DNA from 2 places in the Paenarthrobacter sp. NPDC056912 genome. Region 2 is predicted to be linked to the other one. Evidence: predicted binding sites of a transcription regulator. Region 2 holds the regulator's gene; the other holds the start of a gene.
The links. The regulator HrcA, encoded in region 2, represses chaperone genes, less so after heat shock. The targets are predictions, from matches to a motif close to TTNGCACTCGNNNNNNNCGAGTGCNAA.

Region 1: the regulator HrcA is predicted to act here: its motif matches at 11,179-11,205, upstream of groES (co-chaperone GroES).

The regions. Positions count from the first base shown of each region.
Region 1 is NZ_JBHUCD010000015.1:46,467-66,220, reverse strand. Features, by position in the region: gene ACFRJ9_RS16485 (6-phospho-beta-glucosidase) at 1-631, opposite strand, end outside; gene ACFRJ9_RS16480 (carbohydrate kinase family protein) at 678-1,772, shown strand; gene alr (alanine racemase) at 1,852-3,093, shown strand; gene tsaE (tRNA (adenosine(37)-N6)-threonylcarbamoyltransferase complex ATPase subunit type 1 TsaE) at 3,090-3,671, shown strand; gene tsaB (tRNA (adenosine(37)-N6)-threonylcarbamoyltransferase complex dimerization subunit type 1 TsaB) at 3,671-4,342, shown strand; gene rimI (ribosomal protein S18-alanine N-acetyltransferase) at 4,356-4,859, shown strand; gene tsaD (tRNA (adenosine(37)-N6)-threonylcarbamoyltransferase complex transferase subunit TsaD) at 4,856-5,983, shown strand; gene ACFRJ9_RS16450 (glutamate--cysteine ligase) at 6,002-7,153, opposite strand; gene ACFRJ9_RS16445 (GTP-binding protein) at 7,314-8,453, shown strand; gene ykgO (type B 50S ribosomal protein L36) at 8,495-8,617, shown strand; gene ACFRJ9_RS16435 (shikimate 5-dehydrogenase) at 8,654-9,466, shown strand; gene ACFRJ9_RS16430 (SAM-dependent methyltransferase) at 9,492-10,724, opposite strand; gene ACFRJ9_RS16425 (hypothetical protein) at 10,792-11,154, shown strand; gene groES (co-chaperone GroES) at 11,350-11,646, shown strand; gene groL (chaperonin GroEL) at 11,731-13,344, shown strand; gene ACFRJ9_RS16410 (LuxR C-terminal-related transcriptional regulator) at 13,508-15,142, shown strand; gene ACFRJ9_RS16405 (flavin-containing monooxygenase) at 15,433-16,527, shown strand; gene ACFRJ9_RS16400 (acyltransferase family protein) at 16,742-18,805, shown strand; gene ACFRJ9_RS16395 (acyltransferase family protein) at 18,805-19,754, shown strand, end outside.
Region 2 is NZ_JBHUCD010000003.1:102,226-111,526, forward strand. Features, by position in the region: gene ACFRJ9_RS04505 (PhoH family protein) at 1-731, opposite strand, end outside; gene ACFRJ9_RS04510 (GerMN domain-containing protein) at 1,154-2,026, shown strand; gene ACFRJ9_RS04515 (16S rRNA (uracil(1498)-N(3))-methyltransferase) at 2,045-2,818, opposite strand; gene dnaJ (molecular chaperone DnaJ) at 2,821-3,948, opposite strand; gene hrcA (heat-inducible transcriptional repressor HrcA) at 3,999-5,006, opposite strand; gene ACFRJ9_RS04530 (DUF3097 family protein) at 5,232-6,083, shown strand; gene ACFRJ9_RS04535 (DUF4870 domain-containing protein) at 6,218-6,631, shown strand; gene hemW (radical SAM family heme chaperone HemW) at 6,662-7,891, opposite strand; gene lepA (translation elongation factor 4) at 7,892-9,301, opposite strand, start outside.

The sequences.
Region 1 (19,754 bases), on a different contig from region 2:
CGGGGCCTTCGGGAGCCAGCCGGTAGAGCCAGCCGAGGTGGTTCAACCCGAAGTAGCCCACGCCGTCGAGCTTTCCTTCCTCCAGTGGCGCCCCGGCAGCGCGGGCCGCCCGGTGCACCAGGCCGCCTGCGGAATCGCAGATGCCGATCACCCGGCGGCCCAGGAGAGGCGCCAGGGCCTCGGTGACCATACCTGCAGGGTTCGTGAAATTGATGAGCCAGGCATCCGGGCAATGGATCCGCATGGCCTCGGCAAGCTCCAGCATGCGGGGGATGGAACGCAACGCGTAGGAGATCCCGCCGGCGCCAGTGGTTTCCTGGCCCAGCAGTCCAAGCTCAAGGGCGACGCGCTCGTCCGCTACCCGTCCGGCTGTCCCGCCCGGACGGATTGCAGCGAAGACCATGTCGGTTCCTCTGAGTGCTTGGCCCAGGTCGGTGGAAACCACCACGACGGGACGTGGGCTGTGCGTTCCGGGCATGTCCCGAAGCACAGCCTCAATGGCGGCCAGGCGAAAGGCATCGACGTCGTAGAGGACGACTTCGCCCACCAGCCCGGCGAAGGGGCCCGAGCATAAAGCCCGGTACACAAGGGGAACCCGGAATCCGCCGCCTCCGGCGATCATGAGCCGCATGGTGTGAGTCTATGCAGCCCCGAGGGTGCAGCGTAGTGTGCCGTGCATGGACGCTATGCCCCAGCGACGATTTGATCCCCTTGCTGCCCTCCGGACGGACGGGAACAACCACTGCGACTTGCTTCTAACTGGAACGGTTTTCCAGGACATTATCTTCACAGGCCTGCCGCACTCGCCCGAACCCGGTACTGAAGTCTGGAGCGAGGGAATGGGCAGCTGCCCGGGGGGAGTGGCCAACCAGGCGATCGCTGCAGCCCGGCTCGGCTTGCGGACCAACCTCGCCGCAACCTTCGGGGACGATGGCTACGGCGACTACAACTGGCAGATCCTGGAGAGCCAGGAGCACGTGGACCTCTCCCTGTCCCGAAGGGTGCCGGGCTGGCACTCACCGGTCACGGTGTCCATGTGCGTCAATCAGGACCGTTCCATGGTGACCCACGGGCACCCCGCCCCGATCAGTTCCTCCGAGCTGATCGGGCAGCCACCCCGGGCCCTCGCCGCCGTCGCGGACCTGGGCGAGGAACTGGAGCCCTGGATGCTCGCGGCCAAGGCGGCGGGCACCAAACTTTTCGGCGTGGTTGGTTGGGATCCCAGCGGTGAGTGGTCCGAACGCCGGCTGAACCAGTTGGAGAATTTCCATGCTTTCCTGCCCAACGCCCCCGAAGCCATGGCGTTCACCGGCAAGGCTGATCCGTGGGCTGCCCTGTATGCGCTGGCAGACCGTGTTCCCGTGGCCGTGGTGACACTTGGTGCCCAGGGCGCCGTAGCCGTGGATTCGGAAACGGGAGAGGAAGAGTGGGTGCCCTCCCTGCCAGTGTCCGCCTACGATCCCACCGGCGCCGGTGACTGCTTTGGTGCAGCCTTCATCGTGGGCAGCCTGGCGGGGTGGAGGTTGGGGGACCGGCTTCGGTTTGCGAACCTGTGCGCCTCGCTGGCCGTCCAGGAAGTCGGTGGCTCACTGGCCGCCCCGGGCTGGGGTGACATCGCCGACTGGTGGCAGCGGGCGAATGCGCGGAAGGAGCGCCAATCAAGCCAGTGGTTGCGGCGCTTCGCCTTCCTTGAACCAATCGTGAAGGACATCCCTGCCGAAGCACAACGCCGGGCCCGGGCAACCATCGCGCATTTGTCGGACGCGCAATAGCCGTGCGCACAATATCCATGGGCGGCCCCGGTCCGTCCGCAATTAACCCGACTTCACCGACGGCACTAGAATCTCTAGGGTGACTTACGAAGCAGCTGCAGATATCGGGATCGGGTCCAAGGACTCCATAGCAAGGTCGGCGGTTCTTGAACGTTCCGCCGTGGTTGACCTCGAAGCCGTTCGGCACAACGTTCGTCAGTTCGTCGCGATCGCGTCCCCGGCTGCCGTCATGGCGGTCGTGAAGGCCGACGCCTACGGCCACGGCGCCGTGCAGGTGGCCCGTGCAGCCCTCGACGCCGGAGCCGCCTGGCTCGGTGTGGCGCACATTTCCGAGGCACTCGCCTTGCGCGCCGCGGGTGTCGACGCCCCGCTGCTGGCATGGCTGCACACCCGTGAGAGCAACTTCCAGGCGGCAGTCGCCGCCGGCATCGACGTCGGAATTTCGGGCTGGGAACTGGACGCCGTGGTCGCTGCCGCCCGCGAACAGGAGCGCCCCGCCCGGGTGCACCTGAAGGTGGACACAGGCCTTGGCCGTAACGGCTGCACCATCGCGGACTGGGATCAGCTGGTGGGCCAAGCCATGGAATACCAGGACCAGGGCCTTCTGCGAGTCGTGGGCATTTTTTCCCACCTCGCGGTGGCCGATGAGCCGCACCGTCCGGAAACGGACCAACAACTCGCCGTTTTCCGTGAGGCAATCGCCATGGCTGAAGACGCAGGCGTGGACACCGAGGTGCGGCACATTGCCAACACCCCGGCCACATTGTCCCGGCCTGATTCGCACTTCGACCTGGTCCGCGTGGGCCTGGGGGTCTACGGTTTGTCGCCCTTTGAAGGCGCCACGTCCGCGGAACTCGGCCTCCATCCGGCCATGACAGTCCGCACGCTCCTGTCCAACTGCAAAAAGGTACCGGAAGGCCAAGGCGTCTCTTACGGACTCAACTATGTGACCAGCGGGGAAAGTACGCTGGGCCTGGTGCCTTTGGGCTACGCGGACGGCGTCCCACGGATCGGAACAGGAGGCCCGGTCCGGGTCAACGGCGTCACTTACCCGGTGGTGGGCAGGATCGCGATGGACCAGATGGTCATCGACCTCGGACCATTGACACCGGACGAGGCAAGCGCGTTCAAGGGGGCCGAAGCCGTCTTGTTCGGCAACGGAGCGGACAACGGACCCACGGCCGATGACTGGGCTGCCGCAGCGGGCACCAACAACTACGAAATCGTCACCCGCATCAGCCCCCGCGTGCCCCGGAGCTATGTCAACGAACGGCCCGTTCAGGGCGAGGTCCACACGGTGGCCCACACGGCAGCGCTGTGAGCGAACCACAGTGGGAGCGCACTCTGACGGTCACGACGGCGGAGCAGACGCACGCGCTCGCAGCAGCAGTCGGCGGGGTGCTTGAGGCAGGGGACCTCCTGGTCCTGACCGGCGAATTGGGTGCGGGCAAGACGACATTCACCCAGGGGCTCGGGGAGGGCCTGGGCGTGCGCACCGGCATCATCTCACCCACGTTTGTCCTGGTGCGGATCCACCCCAACCTGCAGGACGGTCCCAGGCCGGGTGGTCCTGACCTGGTCCATGTGGACGCCTACCGGTTGGAATCGGCCGCCGAGATCGACGACATCGACCTTGAGAACACCATGGACACCGCGGTCACAGTGGTGGAGTGGGGACGGGACCGCGTGGAGCATCTTTCGGACAGTCGTCTGGAAGTCGAACTGCACAGGTCCGTTGGTGGCGGAGGCGCACTGCCCGCAACCGGGACGGGTGTCCTCGACTTCGATACCGATGACGACGACGAGCCGCGCACCATTGTCTTCCGTGGCTTCGGTCCTCGCTGGGCCGAGGCTCCGCGGCTCTTGGAAACCACTACGTCCTCAGAGGGAGGCAACTGATGCTGATCCTGGCCATAGATACCTCCGCCGTTGCCAGCGCGGCACTGATTTCCGATGTCGCGATAGAGGGTGTGCTGGACTCATTTGCCACCGAGGACACCCGCAGCCATGCTGAGGTCCTTGCCCCGGGAATTGAGAAGCTCCTGGCCGGGGCGGGCGTCACCGGAGCCGACGTCGATGCGATCGTGACCGGCGTGGGGCCGGGTCCCTTCACTGGCCTCCGCTCCGGGATCGCTACGGCGCGGACCTTGGCTTTCGTCTGGAACAAGCCCCTGTACGGGCTGATGAGCCTGGACGCCATTGCCCTTGAGGTAGCAGAATCCACGGCGGCGGTTCCTGAGTTCCTCGTGGCCACGGACGCCCGCCGCAAGGAGGTTTACTGGGCTCGGTATACGTTGGCGGACGGACAACTTCCGGAACTCGCGGACGGCCCCCACGTTGGTTTCGCCTCGGGCCTGCCGGACCTTCCGGTTTTCGGTGCGGGTGCGGGCCTCTATGCGGACGTTCTTCGCGCCGATGAGGACTTTGCCCGGACTCAACCCGACGCCGCGTCCCTGGGCCAGTTTGCCCTTGCCCGCCTCACTGCAGGGCGGGAACTGCTGGACTCCACACCCCTGTACTTGCGGGAATCGGACGCTCAAGTGCCCGGGCCCAGGAAGCGTGCACTCTGATGGGAACGAAACCGTGAAGCTCTCCCCGAAGCTGGAACTTGCGGGGGTTTCCCTGCGCGACATGACCGAGGCTGACGTCCCGGTGGTGGAAGCATTGGAGCGTCGGTTGTTCCCCGTGGACGCCTGGCCCCTGCAGATGTTCTTCGATGAGCTCGCACAGCCTGAAACCCGGCGCTACGTCGTGGCTGAAGTTGCCGGCGAAATCGTCGCTTATGCGGGCCTGATGTGTATCGAGCCGATCGCGGACGTACAGACGATCGCCGTCGTGCCTGAATTCGAGGGCAAGGGAATCGGTTCCGCCGTCCTGACCGAACTGATTGACGAAGCGCGGCGACGCCGTGCCGCGGACGTCCTGTTGGAGGTCCGGGCGGACAACCCCCGGGCCCAGCAGCTGTACTTACGCTTCGGATTCGAACAGATCCACGTCCGTCCCCGCTATTACCGTGACGGCACCGACGCCTTGATCATGCGGCTGCCATTGAACAATCCACACTCCCACGAAGGAACAACAGCGTGAGCGGACCGAACCAAGTACAGCCGAAGCAGCCGCTGGTGCTGGGCATCGAGTCGTCCTGCGACGAGACAGGTGTGGGAATCGTTCGGGGAACCACGTTGCTCACCAACACGGTGTCCTCCTCCATGGATGAGCATGTCCGCTTTGGCGGCGTGATTCCCGAGATCGCCTCGCGGGCCCACTTGGACGCTTTTGTGCCAACACTCCAGGAGTCGCTCCATGAGGCCGGCGTGACCCTGGAGGACATTGACGCCATCGCAGTGACTTCGGGCCCGGGCCTTGCCGGTGCGCTTATGGTGGGCGTCTGTGCCGCGAAGGCACTGGCGGTTGCCACGGGCAAGCCGCTTTATGCGATCAACCACTTGGTGGCGCATGTTGGTGTGGGGCTGCTGGATGGAAGGCCCGACGCCGTTGCTGCCGCCGGCTTGGGTGCCGGGAAGTTGCCGGAGAATCTCGGAGCTTTGTTGGTATCGGGCGGCCACACGGAAATCCTGCGAATCCGGAGCATCACGGACGACGTCGAACTCCTTGGCTCAACCATCGACGACGCCGCAGGCGAGGCGTACGACAAAGTTGCCCGCATCCTGGGCCTTGGCTACCCCGGTGGCCCGGCCATCGACAAACTTGCGCGGCAGGGTAATCCGAAGTCCATTCGTTTCCCGCGCGGACTCACCCAGCCCAAGTACATGGGAACTGCCGAGGAGAAGGGCCCGCACCGCTATGACTGGTCCTTCAGCGGGTTGAAGACAGCCGTAGCCAGATGCGTGGAGCAGTTCGAGGCGCGCGGCGAAGAGGTACCCGTGGCCGACATTGCCGCAGCGTTCCAGGAGGCCGTGGTGGATGTCATCAGTTCCAAGGCCGTGCTGGCCTGCAAGGAAAACGGGATCACAGAGGTGCTTCTGGGCGGTGGCGTCGCCGCCAACTCACGGCTGCGCGAATTGACGGGCCAGCGGTGTGCATCGGCCGGTATCAAGCTTCACGTTCCGCCACTGGACCTCTGCACGGACAACGGTGCCATGGTTGCTGCCTTGGGAGCCCAACTCATCATGGCCGGGATCAGTCCCAGCGGAATCGGGTTCGCGCCGGATTCGTCCATGCCGGTCACCACGGTGTCGGTGCCCGCCTAGGCGGGTTTCCGTGCCGACTTAGGCGTCGGGACCTTTGCGCATCTGCTGCACGAGGTCCATCACCACGGCCTGCAGGTCGCCGTCGTGCTCAGCGGCCACGCGGCGTTGACGCTGGTAGCTGGCCCCGCGTTCGATGATCTTCAGGACGTCCGCCAATTCTTCGGTGCAGCCGAGCCTGGCTGCCACCGGCTCCAGACGCGCCACAGTCTCCGCGAGGTGCTCGGTGACCAGCTGCTCGTTGCCATCGGCGTCGAGGATGATGATGGCTTCCATGCCGTAGCGGGCGGCGCGCCATTTGTTCTCCTGCACATGCCAGGGCGGCATGGTGGGGATGGTGCCGCCGGCATCGAGGATGGAGGAGAACTCATCCACCAGGCACTGGGTCAGGGCAGCAATGGCTCCGACTTCTTCCAACGTGGCCAAGCCGTCGCAGATGCGCATCTCGATGGTGCCCAGGTTGGACACCGGCCGGATATCCCAGCGGATTTCGGACGTGGAGTCGATGACGCCGGTGGTGAACATGTCCTGGACGTAGGACTCGTACGCTTCCCATGTTTCGAACTGGAAGGGAAGCCCTGCGGTGGGCAGCTGCTGGAACATGAGGGCGCGCTGGGACGCGTAGCCGGTTTCCTCCCCTGCCCAGAACGGGCTGGAGGCGGACAGCGCCTGAAAGTGCGGGAAGTAGTTGACCAGGCCGTCAAGGATCGGAAGGACTTTGTCCCGGCGGTCGATGCCCACATGGACGTGGACGCCGTAGATCACCATTTGGCGTCCCCACCATTGGGTGCGCTCAATCAGCTTGGCGTAGCGTTCCTTGTCCGTCACGGGCTGGAGCAGGGGAGGGCTGAACGGGTGGCTGCCCGCGCAGAATACTTCCACCCCCATGGGGTCGGTGACTTCACGGACAGCAGCGAGGGAACGGCTCAGGTCCTCTTTGGCGTCCTTGACGGTCTCGCAGATTCCAGTGACGAGTTCAACGGTGTTGAGGAGGAGTTCGCGTTTGATGTGGGGATGTTCATCGTCTTCGTTGAGGTCGGGGTGGTTCGCGGCGACGCCTTTGAGGACATCGTTCGCTACCGAGACCAGCTCGCCGGTCCGTGCATTGACCAGCGCCAACTCCCACTCCACACCCAGTGTCGATTGCCTGGATGGCGCAAACTCAATCTGCACGTAGTCCCCTCGTTGTGTTTCTGCCGGGCACGGCCCCGCTGCGGGGCCGCCAGCGGTCGGCATAAGTCTAGTGCAGCCGGGCCGCCTCTGATTGCGAGTGACCAACGATGAAGCCACCCTTCATTTGCTAATGAGAATGGTTTGCATTTAGAATCATCCCATGCATCTTACAGTCGTCAGTTCCCTGGACAGTCAATGCCGTGAAGCGGCAGCCGCAAGGCTGGGCAGCACCCACCCGAACTCTGTGGTGGTCCTGCATGGCCTTCTGGACGGGTCCTTGGTGCTGCGCCGCGTCTACCGGGGAGGGCGGTTGTTCGAACGCGAAACAACAGTCCTGGAACACGGCTGCCTCAGCTGCACCGTTCGCCTGGATGTGGTTCCCACCGTGGAGCGCCTCGCTGCCTGCGGTTTCGACCACGCTGTCCTGGGCCTGCCGCCCGGCGTGGCTGCGGGGATGGCAGTCGCGGAGCTTCGGCGTGGACTGAGCCGCCCGGTGGTCATCGACAACGCTGTGCTGGCCCTGGATCCCGCTGACCTGGATGACCACATGTGGGATCGCCACACCCTGTTCGAATCAGGCTTTACCTCCATGCCCCAGGATGACCGCACCAGCGGCGAGTTCCTGATTGGCGAATTCGGCCAGGTGGATACCGTCATGCTGCATCCCGGATTGGGCGCCGAGCTGACCGGAGATCACCGCGAGGGGTCTGCGGAGTGGTTGATTGGCGCCGAACTGCTTGGCCAGCTGGCACCCCATGCGGCCGCTGTTGGTGCGGCTGACGACTTCAGGCCGGGCTGCTTCGACGACGCCGAGGCAGCGGCCCGCAGCCGGCCCGGCGTCGTGCGTTTGCCTTTGAACGAGGCCCCGGGGTCCTTCCGGACCGTGCTGCACAAGGCGGGGCGGCCCCTGCATCCAGGCCGTTTCCGTGAAGCTTTGCCCAGATTGGCGTCCGGCACGCACTGGCTGCGGGGGCGCCTGTGGATCGCATCTGCGGCGAAGACGCGGATCGCCGTCCAGGGAATCGGACCCAGGGTCTGGCTGGAAAGCACCGGATCCTGGCTGGCCGACTCCGCAACCGGAACCCACCTCCGGGGAGGGGCCGCCGACGTCGACTCCGTCCTGGATTGGCATCCCGACCACGGCGACCGCGGGACGGTCCTGGCCATCACCGGGCGTTCCGAGGACATCGATCCCCGGGAGATCCAGGAATTGCTGGAAGGCTGCCAACTCAGTGACGCCGAAATGGACGTGGACTTCGCCACCTGGCATGACCCGCTGGAACTCAGCGACGCACTATGAACCTCAGGCCACCAGTAACCCACCAGAGAAGGAGAAACACCATGAAGGTCAGGAACTCGTTGCGTGCCCTCAAGAAGATCCCGGGCGCACAGATCGTCCGCAGGCGCGGACGCACGTTCGTCATCAACAAGAACAACCCGAGGATGAAGGCCCGGCAAGGCTGAAAGCGGGTTTCAATTCGAGGGTTGTTTAATGGGTAAATGCCAATCCTGAACAAAGACATGTCCCTGTGCATTTCGCTCGCGGCCCGGCCCAGCAACATCGGCACCCGGTTCCACAACTACCTCTACGATTTGCTCGGCCTGAACTTTGTCTACAAAGCATTTGCCCCGGCGGACATCGCCCTCGCAGTGGCAGGCATCCGCGGCCTCCCCATCAGGGGTGCCGCGGTGTCCATGCCGTACAAGGAAGCGGTTATCCCGTTGGTGGACGTGATGGACGCCTCGGCCAAGGCCATTGATTCGGTCAACACCATCGTCAATAACGACGGCGTCCTCACGGCCTACAACACCGACTACATTGCCATCGCCCGGCTGCTGAAGGACCACGCAGTTCCCAGCGGCCACTCGGTCCTGCTCCGCGGCGCGGGCGGCATGGCCAAGGCCATGGCCGCTGCACTCCGGGACGCCGGGTTCACTGAGGTCACCATCGTGGCCCGCAATGAAACCACCGGCCGTGCGCTCGCGGATCTTTACGGATTCGGCTGGCAGGACGACGTCAACGGCTCCACGGCGGACCTCATCGTCAACGTCACGCCGCTGGGCATGGCGGGCGCGGACGAAACAGCGCAGTCCTTCGACGATGCAACCATTGCCGCCGCCAAGGTGGTGTTCGACGTCGTCGCGCTTCCCTCGGAGACGCCGCTGATCTCCGCTGCCCGCGCCGCGGGCAGGCCTGTGATCACCGGTGCGGAGGTCATAGCCATCCAGGCCGAAGAACAGTTCGTCTTGTACACCGGTGTGCGCCCGAGCGCTGAGCAGGTGCGCGAAGCCTCGGAATTCTCGCGCCGCTAATCGCCGGCAGACGCTGGTAGGCGGCCTAGGCCGTCACAGGCTCCACCGCAACAGCCACTCTCTCCTCGCCGATCCGGGTGAGGACCAGGGTGGCTGTTTTCGCGTCCTTGCCCTTCCCTGCCGGCTTGCCCGGGAGGAGTTGTTTCCGCAGTTCCTCAGGAGTTACTGCCGTTCCGCGCTTCTTGATGTCCAGCACGGTGATGCCGTTCGCTTTCACCCAGGCCTTGAGGGCTTTCACGTTGTACGGCATGACCTCCAGCACCTTATAGGCGCGGGCAAAGGGGGTGTCCTGCAGTTCGGGCGCGCAAATGTAGGCAATGTGCTCATCCACCAGGTGCCCGCCCAGGCGTTCGGCGACGTCGGCCACCAGCCCCGCGCGGATCACCGCGCCGTCAGGTTCGTACAGGTAGCCGTCAACAGGCCCGACGGCGGCTACCGGGCCGCCGTCGAAATCCTCGCCGCTGGTGATTTCGGCGGCGCCCTGGGAGCTGAGGACGAGGGCGGCACGACGCACGCCGGGACGGGCTACCGCGTTGAACCACAGGGTCACCTCGGTGACATCGCCCCCGACGGAAACCCACTGGGCTTCGCAGCCCGAAGGCACCGAGTCATGGGGGATGCCGGGGCCCATCTTGACGCCCACAGCGCGGCCGGAAGCCGCCAGCCCTTCCACGAAAGACAGGGGAGGGGAGAACGCTTCGGGATCCCAGATCCTCTTCGTTCCGGACGTGGAGGTGGTGCGTCGGGCCGGATCCAGCCAGACGCCGTCGATCCCGTCCAGCCCAACGGAAGTGGCATCCGAGTGCACCACGGTGGCGTGCGGGAACGGTATGAGGTTGATAGTGGCGCAGGCGGCGGTGGTCTCGTCCATCTCCACGGCGGTTACGGCAATGTCCATGGAGGCCATCGCCATGGAATCCGCGCCCAGGCCGCAGCCGAGGTCGGCGACGTGGGTAATGCCTGCCTTCGCGAATCGTTCCGCGTGCCGTGCTGCGACGTTCAGGCGCGTGGCTTGCTCCAAGCCGGCCTGTGTGAACAGCATCTGGCGGGCGAACTCGCCGAACTTTGACTCGGCCCGGGTCCGTAGGCGAGATTGGGTCAGGACGGCTGCCACGAGTTCAGGAGAATGTCCCGCCTTCCGGAGGTCGGCGTTGACGCTGAACGCGTCGGCGTCCCGGTACGGGCCCAGCGAGGCAAGAAGTTCCCATCCTTCGGTGGTCAGCAAGGGCGCGATCTGTTCCTGCGGTGCGTGAGACATGGGATCAAGCCTAATAGGGCACGTCATGGCATCGTGACTGGGGAATCAGCCAGATAGGGTTGTTTTCATGGAAGACAACGCAGTTCCGCAGCCCTCCCACATAACCCGGTATGCCCGCCCTGCCTTAATTGCGGGGGCTGTGATTGCGGTGGTCTGCATAGCTTTGCTGATCATCATCTTTGCGCTGGACTCCTTCAACGCGGCTGCCTACTCCGTGACAGGCAAGAGCGTCAACGACGCCACCGACGAGGCCCGGGACATCCGCGAACTCTACAGCGGAGCCCGCGTCGGCGGAATCATTGCCCTGGTGGTCTCCGCCGTGGTTGCCGTTGCTTCCGGCGTACTCCTTTACTTGAACCGTGGGACAGACCGGGTTGACGGGGACGATGACGGCGAAGACTACGATCTGGAGGACCTCACCGGCCGGTGACGGGCGTTCACCCATGACGAAATGCTGGCACTCACCTTGACCGAGTGCTAACGCCTTACATAGAGTCTTGTTAGCACTCTCCCCGGAGGGTGCTAATCACCACCGCCAGGCAGCTACCGGCACCGCGACGACGGTTGCACGCCTCGGCACCCAAGTTTTTAGTCCATGAATCAGCTCATGAAAAGGAGAGTCCGAGTGTCGGTCTCGATTAAGCCTCTTGAGGATCGTATTGTTGTTCGCCCGCTCGAAGCAGAGCAGACCACGGCTTCCGGCCTGGTAATTCCGGACTCCGCGCAGGAGAAGCCGCAGGAAGGCGAAGTTGTTGCAATCGGCCCCGGCCGCTTCGATGACAACGGCAACCGCGTACCGGTTGACGTAGCTGTTGGCGACGTCGTCATCTACTCCAAGTACGGTGGAACCGAAGTCAAGACCGGCGGCAACGAGTACCTCGTTCTGTCCGCCCGCGACGTCCTTGCGATCGTCGTAAAGTAACTTCCTGGAGCCCCGCACCGCAGCCGCGTTGGAATCATTCCGAGCGACAGCGGTGCGGGTTTTCTGTCTTGAAAGGACACAACCATGGCAAAGCAGCTTGCTTTTAACGATGCTGCCCGCCGGTCTCTTGAGGCCGGTATCGACAAGCTCGCCAACACTGTCAAGGTGACGCTTGGTCCGCGCGGCCGCAACGTCGTGCTGGACAAGAAGTGGGGCGCTCCCACGATCACCAACGACGGCGTGACCATCGCCCGTGAAGTTGAGCTTGACGACCCCTACGAGAACCTTGGTGCCCAGCTGGCCAAGGAAGTAGCTACCAAGACCAACGATGTCGCCGGCGACGGCACCACCACGGCTACCGTGCTGGCCCAGGCCCTGGTCAAGGAAGGCCTGCGCAACGTTGCTGCCGGCGCCGCACCGGGCGAGATCAAGCGTGGCATCGAGGTTTCCGTTGAAGCCATCGCAGCCCGCCTGCTGGAGAACGCCCGCGAGGTCGAAGGCACGCAGGTTGCCAGCGTCGCAGCGATCTCCGCGCAGAGCGATGAAATCGGCGAACTGCTGGCAGAAGCGTTCGGCAAGGTGGGCAAAGATGGCGTCATCACCATCGAAGAGTCCTCCACCACGCAGACTGAGCTGGTCCTCACCGAGGGCATGCAGTTCGACAAGGGCTACCTGTCCCCGTACTTCGTCACGGACGCTGAGCGTCAGGAAGCCGTCCTCGAGGACGCACTCATCCTGATCAACCAGGGCAAGATCTCCTCGCTTCAGGACTTCCTGCCGCTGCTGGAGAAGGCCCTCCAGGCTTCCAAGCCGCTCTTCATCATTGCTGAAGACATCGAGGGCGAGGCCCTGTCCACCCTGATCGTCAACCGCATCCGCGGCACGCTCAACGTTGTGGCCGTCAAGGCACCCGGCTTCGGCGACCGCCGCAAGGCCATGCTCCAGGACATCGCCACGCTCACGGGCGCACAGGTTGTTTCCCCTGACCTCGGCCTGACCCTGGATTCCGTAGGCCTCGAGGTACTCGGTACCGCGCGCCGCATCACGGTCACCAAGGACAACACCACTATCGTCGACGGTGCAGGCTCGGCCCAGGACGTCTCCGACCGCGTTGCACAGCTGCGTGCTGAGCTCACCCGGACGGACTCCGACTGGGACAAGGAAAAGCTGCAGGAACGCCTGGCCAAGCTGGCCGGCGGCATCGGCGTGATCAAGGTTGGCGCAGCCACCGAGGTTGAGCTGAAGGAAAAGAAGCACCGCATCGAGGACGCAGTATCCTCCACGCGTGCAGCCCTCGAAGAAGGCATCGTTTCCGGTGGCGGTTCGGCCCTCATCCACGCCCTCAAGGCACTGGACGAGTCGCCCGCCGTCAAGGCCCTGGAAGGTGACGCAGCAGCTGCTGTGGGCATCGTCCGCCGCGCCCTGGTCCAGCCGCTGCGCTGGATCGCCCAGAACGCAGGCTTCGACGGCTTCGTGGTTGTTGCCAAGGTTTCCGAACTGGACGCCAACCACGGCTTCAACGCCAAGTCCGGCGAGTACGAGGACCTGATCGCCGCTGGCGTGATCGACCCCGTCAAGGTCACCCGTTCCGCTCTCCGCAACGCCGCTTCCATCGCTGCCCTGGTTCTCACCACCGAGACCCTCGTAGCCGAGAAGCCGGCCGAGGAAGAAGACGCACACGCAGGCCACAAGCACTAACTGCCTGTACCAAAGAGCCCCGGTCATGTTCGTGACCGGGGCTCTTTGCTGTCCGCGGGCAGGCGGGGGGCAGCTATTGTCGGCGTTCGACGGCGGCGGTAACCTGACGCTAATGCGGCGGCTTCGGGCACAAACCGGGTCGCTTCCACCCCTACGGTGAACCATGACAACTCCGGCCACGGACTTGGACCTAGGACGCTCGGCATTCCACGAGCGCCGCTGGAGCGACGCCTTGGACTGCCTTGCACGTGCGGATGCCGAAGGTGGATTGCCTCCCCAGGACATTGAACTGGTGGCGTCGGTGGCCATGCTGCTGGGTTTGAACTCGGAGAGCGTTGAGTACCTCACACGGGCGCACGATGAATTCCTCACCATGGGAGACACTGACAGCGCGGCCCGGTGCGCCGCATGGTTGGTCATGTTCCTCATGGACATGGGTGAGCAGGCAAGGGGCAACGGGTGGTTATCCCGTGCCAAACACTTACTGGAGGGCGCGAAAGGACCCAGCGCGGCCGAAGGGTACCTTCTTATTCCGGCAGGACTGGGCTCCCTTCGGTCAGGCAATGCCGAAGCCGGCCACGGGTTGTTCAGCAGGGCCTTGGAAATCGGTACCCTCTTCCACGACAAGGACCTCCAAGCCATGGGCCAGCTGGGCGTTGGGACCTCCCGCGTCTCGCTTGGGCACACAGATGAGGGACTTCAACTCCTCGACGAAGTCATGGTCTCGGTAACTGCAGGTGAGGTCTCTCCCATACCGGCGGGAATCATTTACTGCGCAGTGCTAGGCAGCTGCCGCCTTGCCCACGACGTACACCGTGCCCAGGAGTGGACTGCCGCACTGGAACGTTGGTGCGGGGAACGGCCGGACATGGTCATGTTCAGCGGGCAGTGCCAGGCCAACCGTGCTGAGCTCCTGATCCTGCACGGTGCGTGGGATGAAGCCTTGTCAGTCGCCCGGGCGGCCGAAGGCCGGATCAGGAAAGGCGACCCCGATGCCACGTTCGGTTCCTGGTACCAGCAGGGCGAAGTCCTGCGGTTGCGGGGCTGGTTGGAAGAAGCCGGCAGGGCCTATGCGAAAGCAGCCGAGACAGGCTTTGAGCCGGTACCCGGAATTGCGTACCTCCAATTGGCGCAGCACAAGGCGTCCAGGGCACAAGCCACCATGCGCCGGGCGTTGGAGGGCGCGGACAAGGCCAACCGGAGGAGGCTCCTTCCTGCCGTGGTGGACATCGAGCTCGCTGCGGGCGACGTAGCTGCTGCGAGGATTGCGGCGGACGAATTGTCCGCACCGCTGCACCGTGAAAGCAGGCCGCTGGAGCTGGCGCTCGCCGCCCTGGCAGCGGCGGATGTGCTTCTGGCCGAGCGCAATCCGGTGGCTTCCCTTCAACAGTCCAGGAGAGCGTGGCGGATTTGGTACAGCCTGGAGGCGCCCTACCAAGCGGCGCTTTCCAGGGTCCTTGCCGCGAGGGCCTGCGCAGCAATGGGGGACACGGACTCGGCGGCCATGGAGTTTGAGGCCGCTACGGCTGAGTTCGCGGACCTGGGTGCAACGCCGGCGGTGGCGAAGGTCCTGGAGTTCAGCGGGGAAAAGCCCCAAGGAACGTCGTCGCTGACCGGCCGGGAACTGGAAGTCCTGCGGCTGATCGCCGGGGGCCTGGCGAACAGGACCATCGCCCGGGAGCTTTACCTCAGCGAGAAGACCGTGGCCCGGCACGTCAGCAATATCCTGTCCAAGCTAGGGGTGCCGTCCAGGGCGGCAGCCACCGGCTACGCCTTTGAGCACGGCATGATCCGCTGACCCTCTCTCACTTCCAGACTGTCTTCGAGCGTCCCTCTCTCACCTCCGGATTGTTTTCGAGCGTCCCTCTCTCACCTCCGGATTGTTTTCGAGCGTCGCTCTCTCACCTCCGGACGTCTGCGCATAAATACCCATACCGACTTCGCGGGAATGCGTAATCCGGCCGACGCGGCGGGGGACACCCGGGCAATAGCTTGGCTGTATCGGCACGTAATGCCACAACAGCCAGCGAGGAGAAGCAGCCATGGAAAAGAGTCAGCACACAGAGCTGGACACGGTGATCGTAGGGGGTGGGCAGGCCGGGCTGGCCCTCGGATACTGGCTGGCCAGGGAAGGGGCGGGACTTCGTCATCCTGGACCAGAACGCCCGGGCGGGAGATGCCTGGCGCCAGCGCTGGGACTCACTGCACCTCTTCACTCCTGCCAAGTACGACGGCCTGCCGGGCGCGCATTTCCCCGGAGACCGGCTGGCCTTTCCGTCGAAGGATGAACTGGCGGATTACTTTGAAGAGTATGTCCGCCGCTTCGATCTCCCGTTCATTCCGAACGTCCGGGTAGAAGACGTCAGGCCAGCGGATGAAGGTTTCGCCGTCAGTTCAAGGGACCGTGTCTGGCATGCCCGCAACGTCGTGGTCGCTACCGGCGGTCACCAGCTGCCTAAGACGCCGCGGTTTGCCACGGAAGTTGACCCGGCAGTGCTGCAACTCCACTCCCAGGACTATAGGAATCCAGGGCAACTCCGGGCAGGGCCGGTGTTGATTGTCGGACTTGGCAACTCGGGGGCGGAGATCGCCCTGGAAGTGGGCCGGACGCATCCCACTTTGGTTGCCGGAAAGCCAAGCGGGGAGCTGCCGGTCCGGCATGGGCGGACAGCAGCCCGCTTTGCCTTGCCAATCGTGCGGTTCCTGGGCTTGTACGTCCTCAACTACAACACTCCTGTTGGCAGGAAGGCGGCGCCGGGATTCAAGTCCATGGCGGCACCGTTGATCCGGACCAAGACCAAGGAGCTGGGTGCCGCAGGGATCGACCTGGTCCCCAGGGTCGCCGGGGTTGCCGACGGAAAGCCTGTCCTGGAAGACGGAAGGATCCTGGATGTCTCCACGATCATCTGGTGCACCGGCTACCACGAGGATTATTCGTGGTTGAAGCTCCCGGCCCTTGACCCCATAGGTGAGCCCCGGCAAACCAGGGGAGTGGCGCACGATGTTTCCGGACTCTATTTCATTGGCCAGGAGTTCCTTTTTGCGGCTGCGTCAGCCACATTGCCCGGCGTCAGCCGCGATGCCCGATACCTGGCCCGCCAGATGGCGGCCTCACACACACCCGCAATGGCGCAGCAGCCCGCAATGGACCGGAGCTCCTTGGCGGACCAAGGGCAGCCGTGATTGTGGAATGCGACACATCGCAAGGGGCCCGTCCACGCTTGGCCAAAACGGGTATCGGCACAGGTCACGCACAGGTGGGGCTGGGAAAATCCATAGCTGGACTTGAACTAATAAGGCTTGGGAGGGCGGTCGGAAATGCCCTCCCAATGGGGGTGCGCGGTGGAAACCGCGTATTATTGATGCTTTGTGCCGCAGCTTTGAGGAACCGCCTAACGTGACTACGCCAACGATCCCAACCCCCGCCCACCCTGGTAGGCGGGCTTCCGGACCCGTTGCAAAGTCTAAGTTCCGCCCCGAAATCCAAGGTCTTCGGTCACTCGCTGTCCTGATGGTGGTCAGCTACCACATCTGGATCGGCAGGGTTTCCGGAGGTGTCGACGTCTTCCTCCTCATCTCCGCCTTCCTCATGACCCTCCAGTTCACGGGACGTTACAAACAACGCCGGCCGATGGATCTTTTGCGGCACTGGCTGCACCTGTTCCGGCGGCTGCTTCCCGCCGTCGTCGTGGTTCTCCTGGGGACGCTCGCGGCCACCTTCGCTTTCCTGCCGCCGACCCGCTGGGTTGAGGTTGTGCACCAAGCATGGGCCTCGCTGTTCTACTTCGAGAACTGGCTACTGCAGGGCCTGGCGGTCAACTACTACGCTGCGGACCACAGCCTGGCGAGTCCTGTACAGCACTTCTGGTCGCTGTCCATCCAGGGCCAGGTTTTCATCATGTGGCCCATCATCTTCGCCACCGTTGCGCTGCTCTGCCGCCGGTTCGGCCTCCGCTACCGCGCGACGCTCGCGTATATTTTCGCGATCATTTTCGTGATCTCCTTCATCTACTCCATCATTTTCACGGCCACCAACCAGGCGGTGGCCTACTTCGATACTTTTGCCCGTCTGTGGGAATTCGCCTTGGGCACCTTGCTGGCCCTGATCCTCCCGGGCTTGAACTTTTCGAAGCCCGTCCGTGTGGTCCTGGGATGGATTGGCGTGGCGGCGATGCTCAGTTGCGGCATCCTGCTGCAGGTCCAGACTGCGTTTCCCGGCTTTGTGGCACTGTGGCCCACCTTGGCGGCCGTTGCCGTGATTGCGGCCGGTCAGAGCGGGAGCCGTTTCGGCGTGGACCGGATCCTGAGTTCCAAGTTTCTGGTCCGGCTCGGCGACAACTCCTACGCCCTGTACCTATGGCACTGGCCCATCCTGGTGATTGCCTTGGCTTGGAGCGGCAAAGACCATGCGGGTTGGCTTTCCGGAACGGCGATTGTGGCCCTGTCCCTTGTTCTGGCTTTCCTTACTACCAAATACGTGGAGAAACCCTTCAGGGAATGGAAATGGCCTGAAGTGAAGCGGCGGCGCGCAGCTATTGCCATCGCAGCGTGCGTGGCCGTGGCGTCCGCACCCCTTCTTGGTTTCCAGTACAAGCAGGACTTGGACCTGCAAGCTGCCCAGGCGCAGGCGGCCCATGACAACCCCGGGGCCCAAGCACTTCTGCCCGGCTATGTGAACCAAGTGGCCTCGAACGCCATGACCCTGCCGTCCGCGGAACAGTTGCCGTCAGACTGGGCCCATTTGTCGGATGCCTGTTCCGGTGAAACCAAGCCGGAGTCGCCGCTGCTGCAGGAGAACTGCCAGCAGAACGACGTCGGCGCTGACGCCACCAAGACGGTCCTGGTGGTGGGCAACTCGCATTCGCAGCAGTGGCTCGCCGCGATCGGCGAGCTGGCCGAGCAGCACCACTGGCGGGTCTACGCCATGCTCTTCGGAGCTTGCCCGTTCATGACGGAGAACCCGGACGCCGAGCCGGAGTGCAACGAGTTCAACCGCGAAGTCCGCAGCCACATTGAAGCCCATCCGCCCGATGCCATTTTCATGGTGGGTACCGCGGCCGTTCCTTCTGCCCCTGATGAGCAGCTGACGCACGGTTTCGAGGAGCTCATCCCGGAGGTCAACGCGTTGGGCACCCAGGTCATTGCCATGCGGGATAATCCGCGGTTCACCTATAGCCTGACGGACTGCACGCTCTCCAAGGGGCAGGACAGTCCGGACTGCCGTCCCCTTCGTGCGGATGTCCTGGCAGCCCAGAGCCCGTTCGATGCAGTTCTTGGCAAGTATCAAGACCTGTTCCTGCTGGATATGTCGGACTTGATTTGCGAGGGGATCTATTGCCCGGCCATTGTGGGTAACACCTTCGTCTACTTGGACGACAATCACCTGACCAAGACATACGTAAAGAGCATGGCGGACATGCTCGATGAAAGGTGGTTTGCCGCTACCGGGTGGCAACGATGATGAATGCACACACCAGCACGGCAACAGCTTCAGCCGTACCAGCCGCAGGACAACGCCCGACGGCGGAACGAGGCTTCCGTCCGGAGGTCCAGGGACTGCGCGCGCTGGCTGTGCTCATGGTGGCGGCCTACCATATCTGGCTCGGCAGGGTTTCCGGCGGGGTTGACGTCTTCCTGCTGATCTCGGCGTTCCTGCTGACGTTGTCGTTCACGCGAAAGCTCGAAAACGGCTCGCCTTTGCGCCTTGTCCGGCATTGGCTTCACGTGTTCAAGCGGCTGCTGCCCGCCGTCGTCGTTGTGCTGTTGGCGGTCCTGACCGCCACGTGGGCGTTCGTGCCGCAGAGCCGCTGGCCGGATATCCTCGCTGAAGCGTGGGCGTCCTTGCTGTACCGGCAGAACTGGCAGCTCGCCGACTCGGCTGTGGACTATTACGCGCAGGACCATTCGGGGGCAAGCCCGCTCCAGCATTTCTGGTCGCTGTCAGTACAAGGCCAGGTGTTCATCCTGTGGCCGCTGATCTTCGCGGCCGTGGCCTTGCTGCAGCCGCAGCTGGCCAAGCTCTTCCCGGAGCGGAAGGCCGTGGCCCACCGTCAGTTACTGTTCGTGGCCTTTGGCATGGTGTTCCTGGCCTCACTCGTGTTTTCCATAGAGCAGACCGCCACCAACCAGGAATACGCGTACTTCGATACCCGTGCCCGGCTGTGGGAGTTCGCGCTGGGCTCCTTGCTCGCCTTGGCGCTGCCGTACCTGAAACCTGGCCGCAGGCTCCGTGTGTTCCTGGGCTGGGCCGGAATCACCGCGATGCTCGCGTGCGGCCTTGTCCTGACAGTGGACCGCTCGTTCCCCGGATTCGTGGCCCTCTGGCCGACTCTGGCCGCAGCAGCCGTGATCGTGGCCGGACAGAGCAACAGCCGCCTGGGTGCTGACCGTTTCCTGAGTTCCCGGCCCTT
Region 2 (9,301 bases):
AACGGGGCGACTTCGATGGTTCCTGCAGCCATAAGCCGCGGGATTGATTCCGGATCCATCATGTCGTGCAAAGCGTCGTAGAGGGGCCGGAGGTAGGGATCGATTTTGTCGCTCAGGGTGCCCGGAAGGAAGCCCAGCCGCTCCCCCGCCTCGACGGCCGGCCTCGTCAAAATGATCCGGCTGACTTCCTTCAGCTGAAGAGCCTGGACGGCTTTCGCCATGGCAAGGTAGGTCTTTCCGGTACCCGCGGGGCCGATGCCGAAAATCACCGTATTGGCGTCGATGGCATCCACATAGTTCTTCTGGTTCAGCGTCTTGGGCCGGATGGTGCGCCCCCTGCTGGACAGAATGTTGTGCGTCAGGACGTCGGCAGGGTTTTGGACAGACTGTGTCCTCAGCAGCGATACGAGTTGCTTGAGGATATCCGGCGTCACCACCGTGCCCTTGGCCACGATCCCACGCACTTCCTCAAGAAGGCGCATGATACGGGGAATGACCGTAGAGGGGCCGGTCATGGAGAGCTCGTTGCCCCGCACATGGAAGTTCACGTCGGGAAACTGTTCCTCGATGTACCGCAAGGCTTCGTCGTGGCTGCCCAGTGAGTGAACCATCTGGTCGGAGTTGTCGAACGTAACAATTTCCGTGCGCGTGCCCGGTAAAGTGTGCGGGAACTCGGTGGGCGCCGGGTTGCCGTTTCCGGTCCTCAGCCGCCCGTTCAAAGATTCACTCATAGTGCTGGCCGTTCGGCCTGTTCTCCTCCGGTTGATTCACGTTAGCCGTCGATTCCTGATAAGCCGCCGCCTGCGCACCGGTCCTTATGCGGGAATGTCTCCAATCCTACGCCAGCATGCCGTCGGCGGACCTCCTGCGGCTGACCGTGCAGGCGTTCCCCTGATTGTCGACTTTTTGTCTCAACTCGGCATCAAGCCGGTATCAATCATGTTTCAGTTGGCGCCCTTCCCCGCAATCCCGGCCGAGCGCCGTCGACGGTGTGCCAAGCTGGCATAGCGAGTGGAAACAGCACCACCTAGAACAGGTCAGGCGGCTACAGCTGCCAAAGATGCACAGCAAGGCGGGAACCCCCATCACGACGTCAGCACGCAACGGGAATAGCGCGCGCAAGCGGACAAAGTCCGCCATTGCCGCGCCCGCGATGCTCGCTGTGCTCCTGCTGACCGGTTGCATCGCCAATGGCGGCGGCAGCCAGGTGGCTTCCAGTTCACCGGCCGTTACCCTCCAGGAGGCTCCGGCCAGCAATGCGCCTTTGGAAACCACACAGGCCTCCACCAAGATTCCCGTCTACTGGATCGGCCGGAGCAAGGAAGAGGTCTACCTCTACCGCGAGTTCAGGGACATTCCCGGAGACGGAAATCCCGTCACCACAGCACTGCGGATCATGATGGCCGAGAAGCCCTTGGACCACGATTTCTTCACGCCGTGGCAGGATCCGGGCAGCCTCGCCACCTCTATCTCCGGCAAGAACGTCATCACCGTTGATATTTCCCGTGACGCCTTCAACTCCAACCTCGACGCCGGGATGGCACAGCGGGCGGTACAGCAGTTGGTGTACACAGCCACGGCGGCGGCCTCGTCCTCGGGGCTCATCAACTCCGGCCAGCAGATCCAGGTAGTGATCCTGGTTGACGGCCATAAGGACTACATGGCTTTCGGGCAGGTGAAACTCGGCGAACCCATGGCACGTGATGCTTCGCTGGTGGCACCCCTGTGGATCATCGATCCACAGGAAGAGACCTCACTACCTCCGGGTTTGGTGAAATTCAACGGCCGAAGCACGGATAGCTCCAAACCCATCAGCTGGCAACTCCTGCAGGACAACGGCAAGGGTGACAAGTCGAGCCTGCTGACGGGCCAGGCAAAGGCCGCTGGCGAACCCGGGCAGTACGGGCTCTTCACGTTCAGCGCCACGCTGAAGGCCGGCAAGTACGAGCTTCGCGTGTCCCAGGTTGACGACTCCGGCAAGACCATCGAAACAAGTACCGACACCCGGTTGTTCAACGTCGGCTAGTTTGACGCGTATCGCCGCCTACCAGCGACCCAAAACGTCGCTGGCGAGAACGACGGCGGCCGGACCCGCCGTCGACGACCGCAACACGTGGTGACCCAAGAGTGCCGTCACAGCGCCGGCGTCGCTCAGGCGCGTCACTTCGCGTGGTGAGATTCCGCCCTCCGGGCCAACTATCAGGAGAACCTCGCGAGCTTCTCCGGCTTCAGCACCTTGCAGAACCTCAGACTCCTCCAAGACCTTCCGCAAGGACGTCTTGGCGTCTTCGTGCAAAATGATGGCGAGGTCAGCAGCCGCCACAGCTTGCGCCAGGGCACCGGACTCGACGATCGATCGCACTTCAGGAATCCAGGCCCGGCGTGCCTGCTTGGCAGCAGCGGTGACAACGGACTGCCATTTGGCATGTGCCTTGGCGGCGCGGTCGCCTTTCCAGCGCACGATGGAGCGTTCCGACTGCCAGGGAATCACCGCATCTATTCCCAGTTCGGTGGAGGTCTCGATGGCCAGCTCATCGCGATCGCCCTTGGCCAGGGCCTGGACCAGCACCAACCGCACGGCCGAAGGCTGTTCAAAGACTACCTCCGAGGCCGTCACGGTCAATGTACCGGGGCCGATCTCGGAAACCGTTCCGGTCAGTCGCCCACCGGCGCCGTCGGCAATGTCCACGGACTCGCCCACGGTAAGCCTCTTGACGGTCACCGCATGTCGCGCTTCGGGACCGTCGAGGACAAAGCGGGAACCGGGCTCAACCGGGGCAAGGCTGCCGGCCGGCGCGAAAAAAACGGGGTTGCTCACCGCTACAGGTTACCGAGCTTGTCCCGGAGCTTGGCGAACATGCCCCCGCTCGCCACGAGCTTCCCTTCAGTGAACTGCTCGCCGCGAAGCTTCGCCAACTGCTGCAGCAGCTCTTCCTGGGCGGGGTCGAGCTTGCTCGGAGTCTCAACATGCAAGTGGACTTTGAGGTCGCCTCGGCCGTAGCCACGGAGGTGGTTCACACCCAGGCCGCGGAGCGTAATGATCTCGCCGGACTGGGTGCCGGCCTTCACATCAATGTCCTGGGCTCCATCAAAGGTTTCCAGCTGAAGCTCGGTCCCCAAGGCTGCGGCGGTCATAGGCACGCTCAACGTGGCGTGGAGGTCATCGCCTTCACGCATGAACATGGAATCGTTGTTGACGCGGATCTCAACGTACAAGTCACCTGCGGGTCCGCCGGCAGGACCAGCCTCCCCCTGTCCGGACAACTGGATACGCGTACCGGTGGCGACACCAGCGGGAACCTTGATGGTCAGGGAACGGCGGCTGCGGATCCGGCCCTGGCCGCTGCATTCATTGCACGGATCCTTGATGACTGTGCCGAAACCCTCACAGGAGCCGCAGGGGGCGGTTGTCATGACCTGACCAAGAATGGAACGGACAGCGCGCTGGACCTGGCCGCTGCCACCACAGATGTCGCAACGTTCCGGGTGGGTGCCCGGGCGGCAGCAGCTGCCATCGCAAGTGGGGCAGACCACGGCCGTGTCCACTTCAAGCTTTTTGTTGACGCCGAAGACGGCATCTTTGAGGTCGATCCGGACGCTGATGAGGGCGTCCTGCCCACGCCGAACCCTGGAGGCCGGTCCGCCGTGGCCGCCACCGCCCCCGAAGAACGTGTCGAAGATGTCCTGGAAGGCGAACCCTTGGCCTGAATAGCCTCCGCCGAACCCGTTGTCAGTGCCGTTCTCATTGCCTGTGGCGTCGTAGACGCGGCGCTTCTGGGGGTCGGACAGCACCTCGTACGCATGGGTCACGGCCTTGAACTGCTCCGCGACATCGTCACCCGGGTTCACATCCGGGTGAAGTTTCCGCGCCAACTTGCGGTACGCCTTTTTGATCTCTTCCCCGGTGGCTTCCGGAGAGACTCCCAAAACGTCATAGTGGCTGCTCAAAGTCGGTATCTCTTCCTTGTTGTACTGCGGTTATTTCTTCGGGCCGGTCTTCAGCCGCCGAGAATGCGTGAAAGGTAGCGGGCCACGGCCCGAACTGCGGCCATGGTGGTTGGATAGTCCATCCGTGTGGGACCGAGAATCCCCACCTTGGCGCCGGAGCCATAATCCGTTGCCACGACGGATGCCTCTGCCAAGCCGTCGTAGGGGTTCTCCCGGCCGATACTTACAGTCACGCCACGGGGGTCATCGCCCATATCCGACAACAACCGGAGCATGACAACTTGTTCCTCCAAGGCCTCAAGCACAGGCCCGATGCTCAACGGGAAGTCCACGTTGGAGCGGGCAAGGTTGGCTGTACCGGCCATCAGGATGCGTTCCTCACGGCTGTTGTCGCTGAGCGCTTGCAGCCCATGCCCCAGGACCTGCGCCAGGCTTCGAAGCTCCGGCGGGCAAAGTGCCACCACCGAAGGAAGAACTTGGGGCAACAGCGCGAGTTGCGTACCCGCGATGCTGCCAAGGAACCGGGACCTCAGAAGCATCAGTGCCTCGTTGCTCACGTCCGATCCTGCATCAAGGACCTTCTGGCCAACGCTGCCGGTGTCCGCGATCAGAACAACCAGGACCTGCTTGGGAGCCAGGAGCACGAACTCGACATGGCGGACCAAAGCGCGGTTTGAATGCGGGTACTGCACGACGGCGACCTGGTTGGTCAGCTGCGAGAGGAGCCTTGCGGTGCGCTCCAGGATGTCATCAAGATCATCCGGTCCCTCTAGGAGCGAATGGATAGCACGACGCTCCGCGGCCGACAGCGGCTTGACCTGCGAGATGCGGTCCACGAACAGGCGGTAGCCCTTGTCTGTGGGAATCCTGCCGGCACTTGTGTGGGGCGCAGCGATGAGGCCTTCCTCTTCGAGGACAGCCATGTCATTCCGGATAGTGGCACTTGAAACACCAAGATGGTGACGCTCAACGAGGGCCTTGGATCCGACAGGCTCGCGGGAATGCACGTAATCCTCAACGATGGCACGCAGCACTTCCAGCTTGCGTGGCTCACTCATTGCTCCACCTCCTGACGGGTATCAAGGTCCTTCGACCGGACGCCGCGGGGACTCGACGACTCCCCGCACTTAGCACTCAACATGCCCAAGTGCTAACAAGTCTAGTATGAGCCAGTGCGTTGCTAGCATTGAAACCGGCCGCCGAGTTAACAGGCGGACAGCGCCGGCATCAGTTGCGCCCGGTACGAATTCCAGCACCACCCAGCATGAAGAGGTAGGAATCCCTTGGCTTTCGACAATTGGGGCCCGCAGGACATGACTGCTCCGGCTAAACGCCAACTTCCTGAGGTAGCTGTCCAGAGGGGAATGGTCCTCGAAGACGTGCAGTCGGGATGGGTGGGCGAAGTAACCCGCGTTGAAAAGTCCGGCGGAATGCATGTGGTGTCCCTGGAGGACCGGCGCGGGAAAACGAAGTCGTTCCAGCTTGGATTCGGTTTTCTCCTGGAGGGGCAGGCGATCCGCCTCATGCCACCGGCCGCGCGCGCCGCTGCCGCAACCACCCCGGCGGCACGTACCGCGTCCGGATCAGTGAGAGTGCAAGGCCACCGCGCCCAGGTAGCGAAAGCCAGCCGGATCTGGGTGGAAGGTAAACACGACGCCGAACTGGTAGAAAAAGTCTGGGGTGACGACCTCCGGGTGGAGGGCATAGTCGTGGAACCTCTGCACGGCGTAGACGACCTCAAATCGGCCATCGCCGCTTTTAGCCCCGGCCCCGGCCGACGACTCGGCATTCTGGTGGACCACCTTGTCCCGGGCTCCAAGGAGTCACGCATCGCCGCAGAAGCCATGACAGTACCCGGTGCTGCCGGAAACGTGCTGATTGTGGGCCATCCCTACGTTGACGTCTGGCAAGCCATCCGGCCGAAGGTCCTGGGCATTGAGCAGTGGCCTGCAGTGCCGCGCGGCATCGACTGGAAGACCGGAATACTCAGCGCGTTTGGTTGGCCTCACGAAACCGCCGAGGACATTGGCCTGGGTTGGCAAAGGCTCCTCGGTGCCGTGCGCAGTTACGCAGACCTCGAAGCCTCGTTGTTGGGCAGGGTGGAAGAAGTCATCGACTTCCTCACTGTTCCCTGATGAACACCGCTTGAGGACACGGTCCCGGCAGGACAACCTTGGCGCCCGGCGGGGCGTTGGTCCCGGGAAGTCCCCGCGACAACGTATTCTGGGACAGCAACACCGCAGCATCTTTACAGCAAAAGGAAGACACCGTGTCAGAGAACGCTCCTGAAGAACCGGGCAGCGCCGCAGGCCAGCCCCAGTACCATGGCGCGCCTGCCAACGCTCTCCCGCTGACGGCCAGCGAGGACCGGCAGTGGGCTACCTTGGCGCACTTCGGCGGCATCCTGGGATGCCTGCCGTCCCTCCTGATCTACCTGATCTTCCGGGACCGTGGACCGTTTACGGCCCAGGAATCAAAGGAAGCACTGAACTTCACGCTTCCCCCCACCATTGCCGCAGTACTGGCCAACATTCTTGTGCTGCTCCCTGTTGTGGGCAACATCTTCGCCGTGATCGCCACCGGAATCTGGGTTGCCCTGACGTGCTTCTCGGTTTCCGCCGGTATCCGCGTCAATCACGGGCAACCGCACCGCTATCGCCTCAACCTGCGCTGGATCAAGTAGCCAGCCCGGCCGGCGGCCGCGCGATGGCCGTCAGTCCGGCAGGATGCGTCTGACCACAGCGTCCGCGAGAAGCCTGCCCTTCAGGGTGAGAACCAGGCGTCCTTTGAACGCTGCTACAGGATCCACCAACTGATCCGCAATGAGTCCGGCCATGGCATGCCTGCCCACTTTGTCCAAGGCATCCACTGACAAACCAGTCCCGAGCCGCGCCTCAAGCATGATGCGCTCAACTTCCCGGGTGTCGGCGTCGAGCGTTTCCCGCCCAGCGGCCGGCGACGTTCCGGCAGCCAACCGTGATGCGTAGGCGGTGGGGTGCTTGACGTTCCACCATCGGACGCCGCCGACGTGCGAATGCGCTCCGGGACCAATGCCCCACCAGTCATCGCCCCGCCAATAGGCGAGGTTATGCCGGCAAGCCTGCTCGGGAGTAAGCGACCAATTGCTGACCTCGTACCACGTCAGGCCCGCTTCGGAGATCATCTGGTCGGCGAGCTCGTACTTGGCAGCGTGGTCGTCATCGTCGATTCCGGGGACTTCGCCACGACGTATCTGGGCCGCAAGCTTGGTGCCCTCCTCCACTATCAGGGCATATGCGCTGATGTGGTCCGGACCATAGGACAAGGCCGTCTCCAGGGACAGTCGCCAGTCCTCCATGGACTCGCCCGGTGTTCCATAAATAAGATCCAGGCTGACAGCCAGGCCGGCCTCACGTGCCCACTGCACTACAAGAGGCACGCGGCTTGGAGTGTGCGTTCGATCCAGTACCTTCAAGACGTGCGGCACTGCCGATTGCATGCCAAAAGACACTCGCGTGAAACCGGCATCAGCCAGCAATTGCAGGGATTCGCGGGTCACGGAATCCGGATTGGCTTCAGTGGTGACCTCGGCTCCAGGCTCCAGCCCCCAATGCCCGATAGCGGCGCGCAGTATCCGCGCCAGGTCTTCGGCGGGGAGCAGGGTTGGCGTGCCCCCACCGAAGAAGACGGTACTCAGGGACCGGCGCGGGACACCTGAAGCATCAAGGGCAAGCGCCGCGAAGTCGAGCTCCGAAACGGCCGTGCCGGCGTATGCGTCCTGGGACGCACCGCCGCCGAGCTCCGTGGCCGTGTAGGTGTTGAAGTCGCAGTAGCCGCAACGGACCGCGCAAAAAGGGATATGGACGTAGAGCCCGAACTTGCGGTACTCGACGCCAGCCAGCACCTGCGGGGGCAACATGCCGTCCGCAGGCGCCGGATCGCCCAAAGGAAGGACGCTGGGCATCTACTTCTTGGCCTTGTCCTTGGACTCGTCGGTGGTCAGGGCAGCAATGAACGCTTCCTGGGGGACCTCGACGCGGCCCACCATCTTCATGCGCTTCTTGCCTTCCTTCTGCTTCTCCAGCAGCTTGCGCTTACGGGTGATGTCACCGCCGTAGCACTTGGCAAGGACATCCTTGCGGATGGCCCGGATGCTCTCGCGGGCAATGATGCGGGAACCGATGGCAGCCTGGATCGGAACTTCGAACTGCTGGCGCGGAATGAGTTCGCGGAGCTTGCCGGTCATCATGACACCGTAGGCGTAAGCCTTGTCCCGGTGGGTGATGGCACTGAAAGCGTCCACTTGTTCGCCTTGGAGCATGATGTCCACCTTGACCAGGTCGGCAACCTGCTCGCCATCGGCTTTCCAGTCAAGCGAACCATAACCGCGCGTCTTGGACTTGAGGATGTCGAAGAAATCGAACACGATCTCAGCCAACGGCAGGCGGTACCTGATCTCCACGCGGTCCTCGGAGAGGTAGTCCATTCCGCCCATGACGCCACGACGACTCTGGCAGAGTTCCATGATGGCGCCCACGAACTCGTTCGGCGCCAAAATCGTAGCTGACACCATTGGTTCGCGGACTTCGGAAATCTTGCCGGTGGGATACTCGCTGGGGTTGGTGACGTGGATGACCTTTTTGTCCTCGAGCGTGACCTCGTACTCCACGTTGGGTGCGGTGGAGATCAGATCCAGGTTGTACTCACGTTCGAGGCGCTCACGGGTGATCTCCAGGTGGAGCAATCCCAGGAAGCCCACGCGGAAGCCGAAGCCCAGGGCCGCTGACGTCTCGGGTTCGTAGACCAGAGCGGCGTCGTTGAGCATGAGTTTCTCCAGGGCATCGCGGAGCACCGGATAGTCCGTGCCGTCCAGCGGATACAGGCCGGAGAAGACCATCGGCTTGGCGTCGGCGTAGCCGCTCAACGACTCTGACGCAGGCTTGGCAAGGTTGGTGACGGTATCGCCGACCTTGGACTGGCGGACGTCTTTTACGCCTGTGATCAGGTACCCGACTTCGCCAACACCCAGTCCCTTGGACGGCGTGGGCTCCGGGGAGCTGACGCCAATTTCAAGGAGTTCGTGGGTGGCGCGGGTCGACATCATCTGGATACGCTCACGCGGGTGCAGCATGCCGTCCACTACACGGACGTAGGTGACGACGCCACGGTAGGTGTCATAGACGGAGTCGAAGATCATGGCCCGGGCGGGAGCATCGGGATCCCCCACCGGGGATGGAAGGTCGCGGACAATCTTGTCCAGCAGCGCTTCGACACCAACACCGGTTTTACCGGAAACCTTGAGAACGTCCTCGGGATCGCCGCCAATGAGGTTGGCCAGCTCCGCCGCGTATTTCTCGGGCTGGGCGGCCGGGAG